DNA from 3 places in the Enterobacter sp. RHBSTW-00175 genome. Region 1 is predicted to be linked to each of the others. Evidence: predicted binding sites of a transcription regulator. Region 1 holds the regulator's gene; each other region holds the start of a gene.
What was found. The regulator sigma-54, encoded in region 1, starts transcription at its own class of promoters, with help from an activator protein. The targets are predictions, from matches to a motif close to GTTGGCACANNTTTCGCTNT.

Region 1 (5,252 bases):
CAAAAGCGATCACAGTGACACGGTGGTTTACAGTCCAGAAGGTGCGCTGAACTATCGCCTGATTGCAACGCATGTTGAGTATTTTTCAGATGATGGTATCTCGTGGTTTACCCAACCGGTAATGACCACATTTGATGCCGATAAAGTGCCAACGTGGTCGATTAAGTCTGACAGAGCAAAATTAACAAATGACCGTATGCTTTATCTGTATGGTCATGTTGAGGTCAACGCCCTGACCGCTGACTCTCAACTGCGTAAAATTACAACAGATAATGCCCAGATTAACCTGGTGACCCAGGATGTGACTTCGCAAGATCTGGTTACACTGTATGGCACAACATTTAATTCCAGCGGTCTGAGAATGCGCGGGAACTTACGCAGCAAAAACGCCGAGCTGATTGAAAAGGTTAGATCCTCTTATGAAATTCAAAACAAACAAACTCAGCCTTAATTTTGTTATCGCCAGCGCGCTGCTGGCAGCCAGTCTTCCCGCACTTGCTGTGACTGGTGATACCGAACAGCCGATTCATATTGAATCTGACACTCAGTCTCTCGATATGCAGGGTAATGTCGTCACCTTTACCGGCAACGTCGTCATGACTCAGGGCACCATCAAAATTAATGCCGACAAAGTGGTCGTTACCCGTCCGGGCGGCGAGCAAGGCAAAGAAATTATTGATGGTTATGGCAACCCGGCAACCTTCTACCAGATGCAGGACAACGGTAAACCGGTGAAGGGCCACGCCACACATATGCACTATGAACTGGCGAAGGATCTTGTCATTCTGACCGGTAACGCCTATCTGGAACAGCTGGACAGCAATATCACCGGCGACCAGATCACCTATCTGGTGAAAGAGCAAAAAATGCAGGCTTCCAGCGAGAAAGGCAAACGCGTTACCACCGTGCTTGTTCCTTCACAGCTGCAAGATAAAGGCAAAAGCCAGGCCCCGGCACAGAAGAAGAGTAACTAATTCGTTATGGCAACATTAACTGCAAAAAATCTCGCTAAGGCCTATAAGGGCCGCCGCGTCGTGGAAGATGTCAGTCTGTCCGTCAACTCCGGCGAAATTGTTGGCCTTTTAGGTCCTAACGGTGCGGGTAAAACCACTACCTTCTACATGGTGGTGGGCATTGTGCCGCGTGATGCAGGCAACATTGTCATTGATGATGAAGATATCAGCCTTCTGCCGCTGCACGCCCGTGCGCGCCGTGGTATCGGCTATCTTCCTCAGGAAGCGTCCATTTTCCGCCGTTTAAGCGTCTTCGATAACCTGATGGCCGTCTTGCAGATCCGCGACGATCTGTCGAGCGAGCAGCGTCAGGATCGCGCTAACGAACTGATGGAAGAGTTTCATATTGAACACCTGCGCGATAGCTTAGGCCAGGCACTGTCAGGCGGTGAACGTCGTCGTGTCGAGATTGCGCGCGCACTGGCTGCAAACCCGAAATTCATCCTGCTGGATGAACCCTTCGCGGGCGTTGACCCTATTTCCGTCATCGATATCAAACGTATTATTGAACATCTGCGTGACAGCGGGCTTGGCGTACTGATCACTGACCACAACGTCCGTGAAACGCTGGCCGTTTGTGAACGCGCTTATATTGTGAGCCAGGGCCATCTGATTGCCCATGGTACGCCGACGCAGATCCTCGAAGATGAGCATGTTAAGCGCGTGTACCTTGGGGAAGACTTCAGACTCTGATAGGGTAGAGGTAACGTAACGCCGCACCGGAGAAAAATGCTCTGAACATGAAGCAAGGTTTGCAATTAAGGCTCAGCCAACAACTGGCGATGACGCCACAGCTACAACAAGCGATTCGCCTGTTGCAACTGTCCACGTTAGAACTTCAGCAGGAACTCCAGCAAGCACTGGACAGCAACCCGTTGCTGGAGCAAACCGATCTTCATGACGAGGTAGATACTCAGCAAACGCAGGACACCGAAACGCTCGATACCGTTGATGCTCTCGAACAAAAAGAGATGCCGGACGAGCTGCCTTTGGATGCCAGTTGGGATGAAATTTACACCGCAGGAACCCCGTCCGGGACGCGTGCGGACTACCAGGATGATGAGCTACCGGTCTATCAGGGCGAAACTACCCAGTCGCTTCAGGATTACCTTATGTGGCAGGTGGAGTTAACGCCCTTCTCTGACACCGATCGTGCGATTGCGACATCCATTGTCGATGCCGTTGATGACACCGGATATTTGACCGTTTCTCTGGACGATATTCTTGAAAGCATCGGCGATGATGAGATCGAACTCGAGGAAATTGAAGCGGTTCTGAAGCGTATTCAGCGCTTCGACCCGGTTGGCGTGGCCGCGAAAGATCTGCGCGACTGCTTGCTGATCCAGCTTTCTCAGTTTGCCAAAGAGACCCCCTGGATTGAAGAAGCCCGGTTAATTATCAGCGATCATCTGGATCTGCTGGCAAACCATGACTTCCGTACACTGATGCGCGTCACCCGCCTGAAAGAAGAGGTGTTGAAAGAAGCCGTCAATCTGATCCAGTCGCTCGATCCTCGCCCCGGCCAATCCATCCAGACCAGCGAACCCGAATACGTTATCCCGGATGTGCTGGTCAGAAAACATAACGACCGCTGGGTTGTAGAATTGAATTCAGACAGCATTCCTCGCCTGCAAATCAACCAGCAGTACGCCTCCATGTGCACCAGCGCACGCAACGACTCCGACAATCAATATATTCGTAGCAATCTTCAGGAAGCGCGATGGCTGATCAAAAGTCTGGAGAGCAGAAATGATACGCTGCTCCGTGTAAGCCGCTGTATTGTCGAGCAGCAGCAGGCGTTCTTTGAGCAGGGCGAAGAGTATATGAAACCGATGGTGCTGGCAGATATTGCCCAGGCCGTCGAAATGCATGAATCAACTATTTCCCGCGTGACAACGCAGAAATATCTGCACAGTCCACGCGGTATTTTTGAGCTTAAGTATTTCTTCTCCAGCCATGTGAATACCGAAGGCGGCGGCGAAGCCTCGTCGACGGCAATTCGTGCACTGGTGAAGAAGTTGATCGCCGCGGAGAATCCCGCGAAGCCACTGAGTGACAGTAAGTTAACCACCATGCTGTCCGATCAGGGTATCATGGTGGCACGCCGTACTGTTGCAAAGTATCGAGAGTCTTTATCCATTCCGCCGTCTAACCAGCGTAAACAACTGGTCTGACACAACCGATAAGGAAGACACTATGCAGCTCAACATCACAGGACACAACGTCGAAATTACTGATGCTTTACGTGATTTTGTGAACACTAAGTTCGCGAAACTTGAACAGTATTTCGAAAGGATCAACCAGGTCTATATTGTGTTGAAAGTGGAGAAAGTGACTCATATCTCGGATGCAACCCTGCACGTGAACGGGGGTGAACTCCATGCCAGTGCGGAAGGGCAAGACATGTATGCTGCTATCGACGGCTTGATTGACAAGCTCGCGCGACAGCTCAATAAACATAAAGATAAACTGAAACAACACTAATTGTCCGGGCAGTTAACGGGTGCAGGAAGGCCTGTTGTGAAACACAACAGGCCATTTGTACAGTTAGCGCTTAGGTGAAATTATGATGAACAACGATTCCGCTCTTCAACTGAGCAATGTCCTTAACCAGGAATGTACCCGTAGTGGCGTTCACTGCCAGAGCAAAAAACGTGCGCTGGAAATCATCAGTGAACTGGCCGCAAAACAGCTGGGCCTGCCGTCACAGGTGGTGTTCGAAGCTATTCTGACCCGCGAAAAAATGGGCAGTACTGGCATTGGCAACGGCATTGCTATCCCGCATGGTAAGCTGGAAGAAGACACCCTGCGTGCCGTCGGTGTATTTGTGCAGCTCGAAACGCCTATCGCCTTCGACGCCATCGATAATCAGCCAGTCGATCTCCTCTTCGCGCTGCTGGTTCCTGCTGACCAGACCAAAACCCATCTGCATACGCTTTCGCTGGTCGCTAAACGTCTGGCTGATAAAACTATTTGCCGTAGACTGCGCTCAGCCCAAAGTGATGAAGAGTTATATCAAATTATCACTGAAGCAGAAGGCAATCAGGATGATGCATAACCGGGAGATGTCCTTTACATCTGTTGTCCTGAGGAGAAACGGAACATGGTGCTGATGATCGTCAGCGGTCGTTCAGGGTCGGGGAAATCCGTCGCCCTCCGCGCGCTTGAAGATATGGGTTTTTACTGTGTCGATAACCTGCCGGTTGTGCTGCTGCCCGACCTGGCCCGGACGCTCGCGGACCGACAAACGTCTGCTGCCGTCAGTATCGACGTCCGTAACATGCCAGAATCACCGGAAGTCTTTGAACAGGCGATGAGCAACCTGCCTGACTCGTTTTCGCCTCAGTTGCTGTTCCTTGATGCTGACCGTAACACGCTGATCCGTCGTTACAGCGATACCCGCCGTTTGCATCCGCTCTCCAGTAAGAATCTCTCTCTGGAAAGCGCCATCGACGAAGAGAGCGACCTGCTGGAGCCATTGCGCTCTCGTGCAGACCTCATTGTCGATACATCTGAAATGTCCGTTCACGAGCTGGCTGAAATGCTCCGAACCCGTTTGCTGGGTAAACGCGAGCGCGAACTGACAATGGTGTTCGAATCCTTCGGCTTTAAGCACGGCATTCCTATCGATGCGGATTATGTTTTCGACGTGCGCTTCCTGCCTAACCCCCACTGGGATCCAAAACTGCGTCCAATGACCGGTCTTGATAAACCCGTGGCCGCGTTCCTCGACAGGCACACAGAAGTTCACAATTTTATCTACCAGACGCGCAGCTACCTTGAGCTATGGTTACCTATGCTGGAAACAAACAATCGTAGCTATCTGACGGTGGCGATTGGCTGTACCGGTGGTAAACATCGTTCGGTTTACATTGCTGAACAACTGGCCGACTACTTCCGTTCACGCGGGAAGAACGTTCAGTCCCGTCATCGTACGCTGGAAAAACGTAAAACATGACCGTAAAACAAACTGTTGAAATCACTAATAAGCTGGGTATGCACGCCCGCCCGGCGATGAAACTGTTTGAACTGATGCAGGGTTTTGATGCGGAGGTTCTGCTGCGTAACGATGAAGGTACAGAGGCTGAAGCCAATAGCGTTATCGCGCTACTGATGCTGGATTCTGCCAAGGGCAGACAAATTGAAGTTGAGGCAACAGGCCCACAGGAAGAAGAAGCTCTGGCGGCAGTGATAGCACTGTTTAATGCCGGGTTTGATGAAGACTAGACTGATGCATCC
Region 2 (5,252 bases), 560 kb from region 1:
TGATAGGCCAGCAAACGCTGGATGTTGTGCTCCATCAGCGCGTACAGCCCGCCGACAAATGCAGTTACCATACCCGCCAGCAGCAACACCACGCCCCACCAGAGCGGCGGCTGCCCACCCGTAAGCGACAGCGTAAGAATGCCGAACAGCCCAACCTTCATCACCACGGTGGAGAACAGTGCCGCCGCCGGAGCAGAGGCATTGGCATGTGCCTGTGGCACCCAGCCGTGCAGCGGGATGATCCCGGCCAGCAGACCAAAGCCCACCACGCCCGACAACCAGATGTCAGCGCCAAACGGCAGCTGCTGTGCCCGCTCGTTCAGCAGGGCTAAATCCAGGGTGCCGTAGCGTTGCCACACCAGCCAGCAGGTTAACGCCAGCAGCAGCGTGCCGAGCCGCCCAAGCGCAAACCACAGCTTGCCGGAAGCACTGCACCCGGTCAGGAACACGCCGCACAGGGCCATGATTTCGGCCATCACCACCAGCGCACCCAGGTTGCTGGCGGTCACGGTGCAGAGCGCCGCAGCCATCAGCACATTCACCAGCAACCCGTTCGCTTTGGTGCTGTGATGGCGGTGCCAGTCAATATTAAACAGGCTGATAAACAGCCCGCACAAACCAAACGTCACCAGCCAGATGGCATTCAGCGGGGTCACCTGAACCGCGTGATGCACCACCGGAATGGTGGCTTCAACGGATTGCCCGCCGAGCAGAACCACCCCACCCGCGGCCAGGGTCATCAGGCTCCCTATCGCCCCGCCTATCCCGGCAATCCAGCCGCTCAGGGTTTTATGGAACGAAAAAATCAGCGCCAGAACGGCCGCGGCGGCGAACCAGGCCACAGCGCTGTTCATCATCGTCACCGCGTTCATTTTGCCCCCTCGTTAAGTTCCTGAAGCAGCGAAAGATCGCCAAAATCGGTGTTGATCGTCAGCTCGCGCTTGCGCTTGCTGGTACGGGCGATATCGCGAATGTTGACCAGAATGAGCGCTTTAGTCGGGCAGGTGCGCACGCAGGCCGGGCCTTGTTCATCAAAGCAGCACAGATCGCACTTCACCGCGATGGCTCGCACGCCGGGAACCCAGTCCAGCAGCGTACTGACGCGTGCCGGAGCCGGTGGCGCTGGCGGCGCTTTCGGGGAATTGGCATTCGCCGGAATATGCAGCGGGCGGCTGCCGGAAAACTCAATCGCGCCAAACGGGCAGGCAATACCGCACAGCTTGCAGCTTACGCACAGGCTTTCATTGAGCTGTACCGCACCATCAACACGGGTGATGGCATTAACAGGGCAGACACCCGCGCACGGGGCATCCTCACAGTGGTGGCAGAGCTGCGGCGCAGACTCTTTTTCATTTCGCATGACGCGCAGGCGCGGCATTGACTGCAATCCGTGCAGGCGGTGTGTTTCCGAACACGCCGCTTCACAGGTTCGACAGCCGATACAGACCGTCGAGTCGGCAATTACAAAACGGTTCACCGGGTAATCCTCTGGTGATGGTCATTTTTGACGAAAATCTGTCTTATCGACACTTCTCGACACGCAATACTCAGGCAACGTTTGCCGATGGGTTTCCGTTCATCAGCTGTTGCAGGTTGACCGGTAAATCGTGCTCAACCGCGGTGTAAAGGCCGTTGTAGACCGGCGCAATTTTTTCCAGGTAATGTTCCAGCACCTGCTGGCGATCGCGGTTGCTGACGTGGCCATCAACCATGCCATCAGTCATCAGTTGCGCCTGAGCAATGCGTTGTTTATCCCCGTCTTTTGTCTCGACGTAATACTCGATGGTGTGGCTGTTGAAGCTGTCTGCCAGGGTGACGTAAATCGTAAAGTGCCCGAACAACACAAAGCGCATATCGCCCTGTGCCGCGCAGCTCATGGCATGGTGTAGCCGGGCTTTCGACAGGGTTATCCCCTGAACCAGAGAATTGCAGTAAAGATGCCACTGCTCCTGTAACTGCTGATGTCGCTGTGCGATGTAATCCGCTTTTTCGCTGATTTCCCAAATAGTCATGTCAGATATCCGGTTAATGGAGATTGCGGCTATTAAGCAGATTCCATGCCAATTTTTAATTTATTGATTTTTAATGCTTTAAATACAAAACACACTGCTGTAACGGCAGTGTCGACGTGTCATTTCGACAGCGTTGACATCGTCACGCCTTAACAAAAATCAAGATGGCATCGTTATTGCATTACAGGCGCAATTCATTGAGGAGGCGTCATGCACGAAATCACCCTCTGCCAACGGGCTCTGGAGTTAATCGAACAACAGGCAGCACAACACCACGCAAAACGTGTGACCGGTGTCTGGCTGAAACTCGGCGCGTTTTCCTGCGTCGAAACCAGCGCCCTCACCTTTTGCTTTGAGCTGGTGTGCCGCGACACGCTGGCGGAAGGCTGCCAGCTTCATATTGAAGAACAGCAGGCGGAGTGCTGGTGCGAACAGTGCCAGCAGTACGTCACGTTGCTGTCGTCGAAAGTACGAAGCTGCCCGCAGTGTCAGAGCACCGGGCTTCGCATCGTGGCCGATGACGGAATGCAGATCCAACGCCTCGAAATCGAGAGGAAATAATTATGTGTAGTACCTGCGGTTGTGCCGAAGGCAACCTCTATATAGAAGGGGATGAGCATCGTCCTCACTCTGCGTTTCGCTCCGCACCCTTCTCTCCTGCGCCTCGTCCATCAGGAGTCTTTACCGGCCTGGCATTTACGCCAACCCAATCCGCTGACGGCGACCTGCATTACGGCCACGGTGAAGCCGGTACGCACGCGCCAGGCATCAGCCAGCGGCAGATGCTGGACGTCGAAATCAACGTGCTTGATAAAAATAACCAGTTGGCTGCGCGTAATCGCGCCCGCTTTGCCGCCCGCAAACTGCTGGTCCTGAACCTGGTCTCCAGCCCGGGCTCTGGCAAAACAACACTGCTAACAGAAACGCTCAAACGCCTGAACGGACGCGTTTCTTGCGCAGTTATCGAAGGCGATCAGCAGACGGTAAACGATGCCGCGCGTATTCGTGAAACCGGCACACCAGCCATTCAGGTGAATACCGGTAAGGGTTGCCATCTTGATGCGCAGATGATTGCCGATGCCGCGCCACGTCTGCCCGTAGCGGATAACGGCATTCTGTTTATTGAGAACGTGGGTAACCTGGTCTGCCCGGCGAGTTTTGATCTGGGCGAGCGGCATAAAGTAGCCGTGCTATCGGTGACCGAAGGGGAAGACAAGCCGCTGAAATACCCGCATATGTTTGCAGCGGCATCGGTGATGATCCTCAACAAAGTCGACCTGCTGCCGTACCTGAATTTCGACGTCGATAAGTGTCTGGCGTATGCCCGTGAAGTGAACCCGGATATTGAAATCCTGCTGGTGTCTGCCACCGGCGGGCAAGGTATGGATAACTGGCTGAACTGGCTGGAGAGAGAACGATGTGCATAGGCGTCCCGGGGCAAATCCATGCGATTGACGGCAATCAGGCCAAAGTAGACGTGTGCGGCGTGCTGCGCGATGTCGATCTGACGCTGGTTGGCAATGTGGATGAAAACGGTGCGCCCCGCATCGGCCAGTGGGTGCTGGTACACGTTGGCTTTGCCATGAGCGTGATTAACGAAGCAGAAGCGCGCGACACGCTGGATGCCCTGCAAAACATGTTTGATGTGGAGCCTGATGTCGGGGCGCTGCTGTACGGCGAGGAGCGATAACCATGCGCTATGTTGATGAATATCGAGCGCCCGAACAGGTGATGCAGCTTATTGAACACCTGAAAATGCGGGCAAAACATCTGCGCTATACCGCCGAAAAACCGCTGCGCATCATGGAGGTGTGCGGCGGGCATACCCACGCCATCTTTAAATTTGGCCTCGACCAGCTGTTGCCGGACAACATCGAGTTTATCCACGGCCCGGGCTGCCCGGTGTGCGTGCTGCCAATGGGACGCATCGACAGCTGTATTGAGATTGCCAGCCAGCCTGACGTGATTTTCTGTACCTTTGGTGACGCCATGCGCGTGCCGGGGAAAAATGGCTCGTTGCTCCAGGCCAGAGCGCGGGGAGCGGACGTGCGTATCGTCTACTCACCGGTAGATGCCCTAACGCTGGCCGCCGACAATCCCACGCGGAAAGTCGTCTTTTTCGGCCTAGGTTTTGAAACCACCATGCCAGCAACGGCCATCACCTTACAGCAGGCCAAAGCGCGCAACATCAGCAACTTTTTCTTTTTTTGCCAGCACATTACGCTTATCCCGACCCTGCGCAGCCTGCTGGAAGAGCCGGGCAACGGCATTGACGCGTTTCTGGCGCCAGGGCACGTCAGTATGGTCATCGGCACCGGGGCTTACGGTTTCATCGCCAGCGACTTTGATCGTCCTTTAGTGGTCGCTGGTTTCGAACCTCTTGATCTACTGCAAGGCGTGACCATGCTTGTTGAGCAGAAAATAGCAGCCCTGAGTAAAGTGGAAAATCAGTATCGCCGCGTGGTCCCGGATGCCGGGAATGTGCTTGCCCAAAAAGCCATTGCTGAGGTTTTCAGTGTGGAGGGCGACAGCGAGTGGCGTGGCCTGGGATTGATTGCCGAATCAGGTGTGCGCCTGACGTCTGCATACCGTGCGTTCGACGCCGAAGCCCATTTCCACCCGCAACCGCAACAGGTTTGCGACGATCCCCGCGCCCGCTGTGGCGACGTACTCACCGGTAAATGCAAACCACATCAATGCCCGTTATTTGGCAACACCTGTAACCCGCAAACTGCATTTGGCGCACTGATGGTTTCATCAGAAGGCGCATGCGCTGCGTGGTATCAGTATCGCAATCAGGAGTGTGAAGTATGAACAGGGTAGAAATGGCGCACGGTAGCGGCGGACAAGCCATGCAGCAGCTCATTAATCAGCTGTTTATGGACGCCTTTAACAATCCCTGGCTGGCCGAACAGGAAGACCAGGCGCGCATTGATCTCTCTACTCTCACCGCTCAGGGCGACAGGCTGGCGTTTTCGACCGACAGCTACGTTATCGATCCGTTGTTCTTCCCGGGCGGTGATATCGGCAAGCTGGCCATCTGCGGTACAGCAAACGATGTGGCAGTCAGCGGCGCAATTCCACGCTATCTCTCCTGCGGCTTTATCCTTGAAGAAGGGCTGCCAATGGACACCCTGAAGGCCGTTGTCGCCAGCATGGCATCCACTGCACATGAAGCAGGGATCGCCATCGTGACCGGGGACACCAAAGTGGTACAACGCGGCGCGGCTGACAAACTGT
Region 3 (5,252 bases), 1.8 Mb from region 1:
CATCAGCTTACCGTTAACGGTGACTGCTGCACTCAGCAATATCCGCGCATTAGGCTGGATGTCAGCCGGGTTGTATGGCAACACGAAGCTGAACGGAGCCTGTTTACCGATGGTACGCACCGCTCTTTGCGACAGCACTTTGGCAGGTGCATCAGCCAGGGAGGCATCCGAAAGGGTGACCGTTAACACAGCGTCTGGCGGTAAAGCCACTTTCTGACGGATCCATACCGTACCAGAAACGTTAGGCTGCTGAGTAGTCTGCTGCGAAAGCGTGTCAACAGTATTTGGATCCGGCGCTGGCGCCTGGGTACTGGCGTGCTTACCTGCGCAGGCAGTCAGTGCCACCGCTATCGCTAAACCACTTACTATGTGCACGAGTTTCATTGAAGTCTCCTTATCATCAATGCACCAGCGGGATCGATCCCACCCGATGTCGTTAACATTTATATAACGTAACAAGTGTGGCACAAATCACTGATTAATGCCTGATTTCAGGCCGATATTCAGATTATTCTACCCATCGGACCACTTTCAAATCTGCGTTATACTCTGCTTATCTTTCGCCACGGCGTTTTATTGAGGACAACTATGAGTCAAGCACTGAACAATCTGCTGACATTACTGAACCTGGAAAAAATTGAGGAAGGACTCTTTCGTGGACAGAGCGAAGATTTGGGCTTACGCCAGGTCTTCGGCGGGCAAGTCGTTGGGCAGGCATTATATGCCGCTAAAGAGACCGTCCCGGCAGACCGTCTGGTGCACTCTTTTCACAGCTATTTCTTACGCCCTGGCGACAGCGCCAAACCGATTGTTTATGACGTTGAAGTGTTGCGTGACGGCAACAGTTTTAGTGCCCGTCGCGTGGCTGCCATTCAGAATGGCAAACCTATCTTTTACATGACGGCCTCTTTCCAGGCGCCTGAACCGGGTTATGAGCATCAAAAAGTGATGCCGCCATCCCCATCGCCGGAAGAGCTTAAATCTGAAACCGATATCGCGCGTGCGCTGGCGCACCTGCTACCACCGCAGGTGAAAGAGAAATTCCTGTGCGATAAGCCACTGGAGATTCGCCCCGTCGAGTTCCATAACCCGATGAAAGGCCACGTAGCTGCACCAAAACGTCAGGTGTGGATCCGCGCCAACGGCACCGTGCCGGAGGATTTCCGCGTCCATCAGTATCTGCTGGGATACGCTTCCGACTTCAACTTCCTGCCGGTTGCCCTGCAACCACACGGCGTTGGGTTCCTGGAAAAAGGGATGCAGGTTGCGACAATTGACCACTCCATGTGGTTCCACCGCCCGTTCGATATGAATGACTGGTTGCTCTATAGCGTGGAAAGTACGTCGGCGTCCAGCGCTCGCGGGTTTGTACGCGGCGAGTTTTATACTCAGGATGGTGTTCTGGTGGCATCAACGGTGCAGGAAGGGGTAATGCGTAATCGCGGGTAATTTTGTGCGGCCTGATGCCCTCTCCCACCGGGAGAGGGCATCAACATTAAAAACGGCAACCTGAGGTTGCCGTTTTGCTGTTTATTAAGCGTTATACGCATTCTCGCCGTGGCTGTTGACGTCCAGACCTTCGCGCTCCTGCTCTTCTGGTACACGCAGACCGACGGTCATGTCAGCCAGTTTGTAGCCGATAAAGGCCACAACGGCAGACCAGACAACAGTGATGGCAATACTTTCCAGCTGTACCAGCACCTGGTGAACCATGGTGACGCCTTCTGCGTAACCCACTCCACCCAGAGATTTCGCCGCGAAGATACCGGTCATGATACAACCGATGATACCACACACGCCGTGCACACCGAACACATCGCAAGGGTCATCAACACGCAGAACACGTTTCAGCGCAGTCACGCCCCACAGGCCAGCCAGACCAGCAACCAGACCAATAAGCAGCGCGCCACCTACACCCACATAACCACACGCAGGGGTGATACCAACCAGACCGGCGATCGCACCAGAACATGCACCCAGCAGAGAAGGTTTACCGCGAACGGCCCACTCACCAAATACCCAGGAGAGGATTGCACCCGCCGTGGCAATAACGGTATTCACGAAGGCCAGCGCAGCGATTTCGTTCGCAGCACTTGCTGAACCGGCGTTGAAACCGAACCAGCCAAAGTAGAGGATAGCCGTACCGGTAAACACCATTGGCAGGTTGTGTGGCTTGAAGGCTTCTTTGCCAAAGCCCACACGTTTGCCAATCAGGTATGCACCGACAAGACCTGCAACAGCGGCGTTAATGTGCACAACAGTACCGCCCGCGAAGTCCAGTGCACCATGAGTCGCCAGCAGACCACCGCCCCATACCATATGCGCAATCGGCACGTAGGAGAGCGTCAGCCAGACAACCACGAAAATCAGTACCGCAGAGAAGCGAATACGCTCAGCCAGCGCACCAACAATCAGGCCTACGGTGATACAGGCGAACGAGCCCTGGAAAGCAACATGGATGTACTGATAGAAACTACCCATCAGCGCGGTCAGTTCGATATTTTTCAGCATCACCCAGTTGAGGTTGCCGAAGAAGGCGTTGCCTTCGCCGAAGGCCAGCGAGTAACCGTAGACCACCCACAGCACACACACCAGTGCGAACGTCACAGCAACCTGCGTCAGCATGGAGAGGACGTTTTTACCGCGGATCAGGCCGCCGTAGAACAGCGCAATGCCTGGGATAGTCATGAACAGCACCAGCGCGGTGCAGATCATCATAAAGGCATTATCGGCTTTGTCTGCCACCGCAGGGGCAGCCAGTGCCAGGCCTGGCAGCAGTGCCAGCGAACCCAGACCCGTTTTGATTGTTGCTATCTTCATTTTCTCGATCCCTATCACTGTGTGCCAGGAGTTACTTACAATGCCGCTTCGTCGGATTCGCCCGTACGGATACGAATCACGCGCTGCAACTCGGCAACGAAAATTTTGCCGTCGCCAATCTTGCCGGTGTAGGCCGCTTTGCTAATGACATCAATCACTTCATCAAGCTGATCGTCAGCAATTGCGACATCAATCTTCACTTTAGGCAGGAAGTTAACGCTGTATTCCGCCCCACGATAAAGCTCGGCATGACCTTTCTGACGACCAAAGCCTTTCACTTCGGTGACAGTCAGTCCCTGAATACCCATGGAAGACAATGCTTCACGAACGTCTTCAAGTTTGAATGGTTTGATTACAACTGTAACCAGCTTCATAAATCCCCTCCAGTCAGAATTCGGTAATGGCCGCTGCTAACACGCAGGAGATATTGCAAGGGATGTGCCAGAATTGAAAAAAGGGGGAAAAAGCGGTGCAATGAGCGCGGCAAGGCATTCGGTGATGAAGTGGCGAAAAAAAACGCACCATAACAGTGCATAATGCGTTTCAGTGTTGCACCAACAGTTGAGAGTGTTAGCGCGTTGCCTGATTTTGGTGCATCAGGCGCTGAGTGATTCCTCTTCGCGCGCACTGGCAGCCAGCTCTTCTCCCGCCAGTTGCAACTGGTACATCTGCCAGTAACGCCCTTTCGCCTCTAACAGCTGACGATGCGTCCCGCGCTCGACGGCCTGGCCGCGATGCAGCACCAGAATAGTATCGGCATCAACAATCGTTGACAGGCGGTGAGCGATAACGACAAGCGTTGTATGATCGCGCACGGCCGCCAGCGCCTGCTGGATAGCCTGCTCAGTACCGGAGTCAATACTGGCAGTTGCCTCATCCAGAATAAGCACCTGCGGCGTTTCAATAAGCACCCGCGCCAGCGCCAGCAGCTGTTTTTGCCCAACCGAGAGATTATTTCCCTGCTCGCCCAGCCGGGTGTCGATACCCTCGGGCAGACCGCGTGCCAGCTCTGCCAGCTGCACGGTTTCCAGCACCGCCCACACCTGCTCATGCGTATAAGGCCTGCCCAGCGTGACGTTGGCATAGAAAGTATCCGCCAGCACCACCGGGTCTTGCTGCACCATTGCCACCCCTTTACGCAGGACATTGTGGCTCAGGGAAGACAGTGGACGCCCGTCCAGGCGGATCTCCCCTTTCGTGAGCGGGTAATACCCCATCAGCAAGCTGGCGAGCGTACTCTTACCGCTACCGGTGTGCCCCACCAGCGCCACAAAGCCACGCGACGGGACATCCAGGCTAACGTCCTGGAGGACAAGCCGGTCATCACGATAAGCAAACGAGACATTATCAAAGGTAATAGCACCGCTTTGCAGACTACGGTCATCATCACCGTAGGTCTGACGTGGCCTGTCCATTAGCTCAAAGACGCGCTCTCCCGCAACCACGGCCTGTTGCAGCATGGATTGCTGAGTGGTGAGCTCAATCAGCGGTTCATTCAGACGCCCAAGATAACTAATAAAGGCATACAATACGCCCACTTCAATGGTGCCGCCCGACGTCAGACCAAACAGCATCAGTAAGCCGCAAAGCACCAGCGTAGAGAAAAGACTCAGCAACGGACGCAACAGGAAGCCATCCAGGCGAAGCGTCTGCATTCTCGCCATGTAATGTGAACGACTGGCTTCCCCCATTCGCTCGCCAAAACGTGCCTGCTGGCGGAACTGCTGGATGACGCTCATACCGTTGATCACTTCGTTAAAGCCATCGTTGATATCGGCCAGATAAGCGCGCACGCGGCGAACAATCGGCGTGCTGTAACGTTGATAGATAACCATCACAATCAGGACTGCCGGGAAGATGGTGATCGCCACCAGCGCCATGCGCCAGTCAAGGCTAAACATCGCCACCAGCATCGCACCAATCAACGCCGCACTGCGTAATACCGTTGCCACAACGGTGACATACAGATCCCGGATAACCTCCGTATCGTTGGTCACACGCGAGATAACTTGCCCGACAGGCTGAGTATCAAATTCACTCAGCGGCTGGCGCAGCGCCGCATCCATCACATCCGTGCGCAGCTGCTGCACGACGCCAACGGCTGCCCGGTTAAACAGCAACGACTGCGCATAGTGCAGCCCGGCGGCCGTCAGCTGTAACCCAACGTAGGCAATACCTAACCCCGCCACCAGCCCCAGCGGCAGATAGCGTTTCGCCACCATATTGTCGATGAAATAGCTAATCAGCAGCGGACCACTCACCTCAGCAATCGCCGCAATCCAGAGCAGAAGCACGGCAATCGACAGCGGTTTTCGCCACACAGAGCCATAGGAAAGCAGACGTTTTAAGGTCGGCCACATCGTTCCCAGCTTACGCATTGGCGGTCTCCTCATCCTGCTCTGGAGCATCATCGAGCGCCGCTTCAAGCTGCT

Region 2: hypA (hydrogenase maturation nickel metallochaperone HypA) is a predicted target of sigma-54. The motif match lies at 2,176-2,195, and genes of this name have one in related genera.
Region 3: glnK (P-II family nitrogen regulator) is a predicted target of sigma-54. The motif match lies at 3,247-3,266, and genes of this name have one in related genera.

Annotation. Positions count from the first base shown of each region.
Region 1 is NZ_CP055930.1:1,510,293-1,515,544, forward strand. It holds gene lptC (LPS export ABC transporter periplasmic protein LptC) at 1-451, shown strand, start outside; gene lptA (lipopolysaccharide ABC transporter substrate-binding protein LptA) at 420-974, shown strand; gene lptB (LPS export ABC transporter ATP-binding protein) at 981-1,706, shown strand; gene rpoN (RNA polymerase factor sigma-54) at 1,754-3,187, shown strand; gene hpf (ribosome hibernation promoting factor) at 3,210-3,497, shown strand; gene ptsN (PTS IIA-like nitrogen regulatory protein PtsN) at 3,580-4,071, shown strand; gene rapZ (RNase adapter RapZ) at 4,117-4,971, shown strand; gene npr (PTS phosphocarrier protein NPr) at 4,968-5,240, shown strand.
Region 2 is NZ_CP055930.1:955,223-960,474, forward strand. It holds gene hycC (formate hydrogenlyase subunit 3) at 1-872, opposite strand, end outside; gene HV107_RS04495 (4Fe-4S dicluster domain-containing protein) at 869-1,477, opposite strand; gene hycA (formate hydrogenlyase regulator HycA) at 1,548-2,012, opposite strand; gene hypA (hydrogenase maturation nickel metallochaperone HypA) at 2,223-2,573, shown strand; gene hypB (hydrogenase nickel incorporation protein HypB) at 2,576-3,439, shown strand; gene HV107_RS04515 (HypC/HybG/HupF family hydrogenase formation chaperone) at 3,430-3,702, shown strand; gene hypD (hydrogenase formation protein HypD) at 3,705-4,826, shown strand; gene hypE (hydrogenase expression/formation protein HypE) at 4,823-5,252, shown strand, end outside.
Region 3 is NZ_CP055930.1:3,282,100-3,287,351, reverse strand. It holds gene HV107_RS15565 (YbaY family lipoprotein) at 1-384, opposite strand, end outside; gene tesB (acyl-CoA thioesterase II) at 589-1,449, shown strand; gene amtB (ammonium transporter AmtB) at 1,534-2,820, opposite strand; gene glnK (P-II family nitrogen regulator) at 2,856-3,194, opposite strand; gene HV107_RS15545 (SmdB family multidrug efflux ABC transporter permease/ATP-binding protein) at 3,417-5,198, opposite strand; gene HV107_RS15540 (SmdA family multidrug ABC transporter permease/ATP-binding protein) at 5,191-5,252, opposite strand, start outside.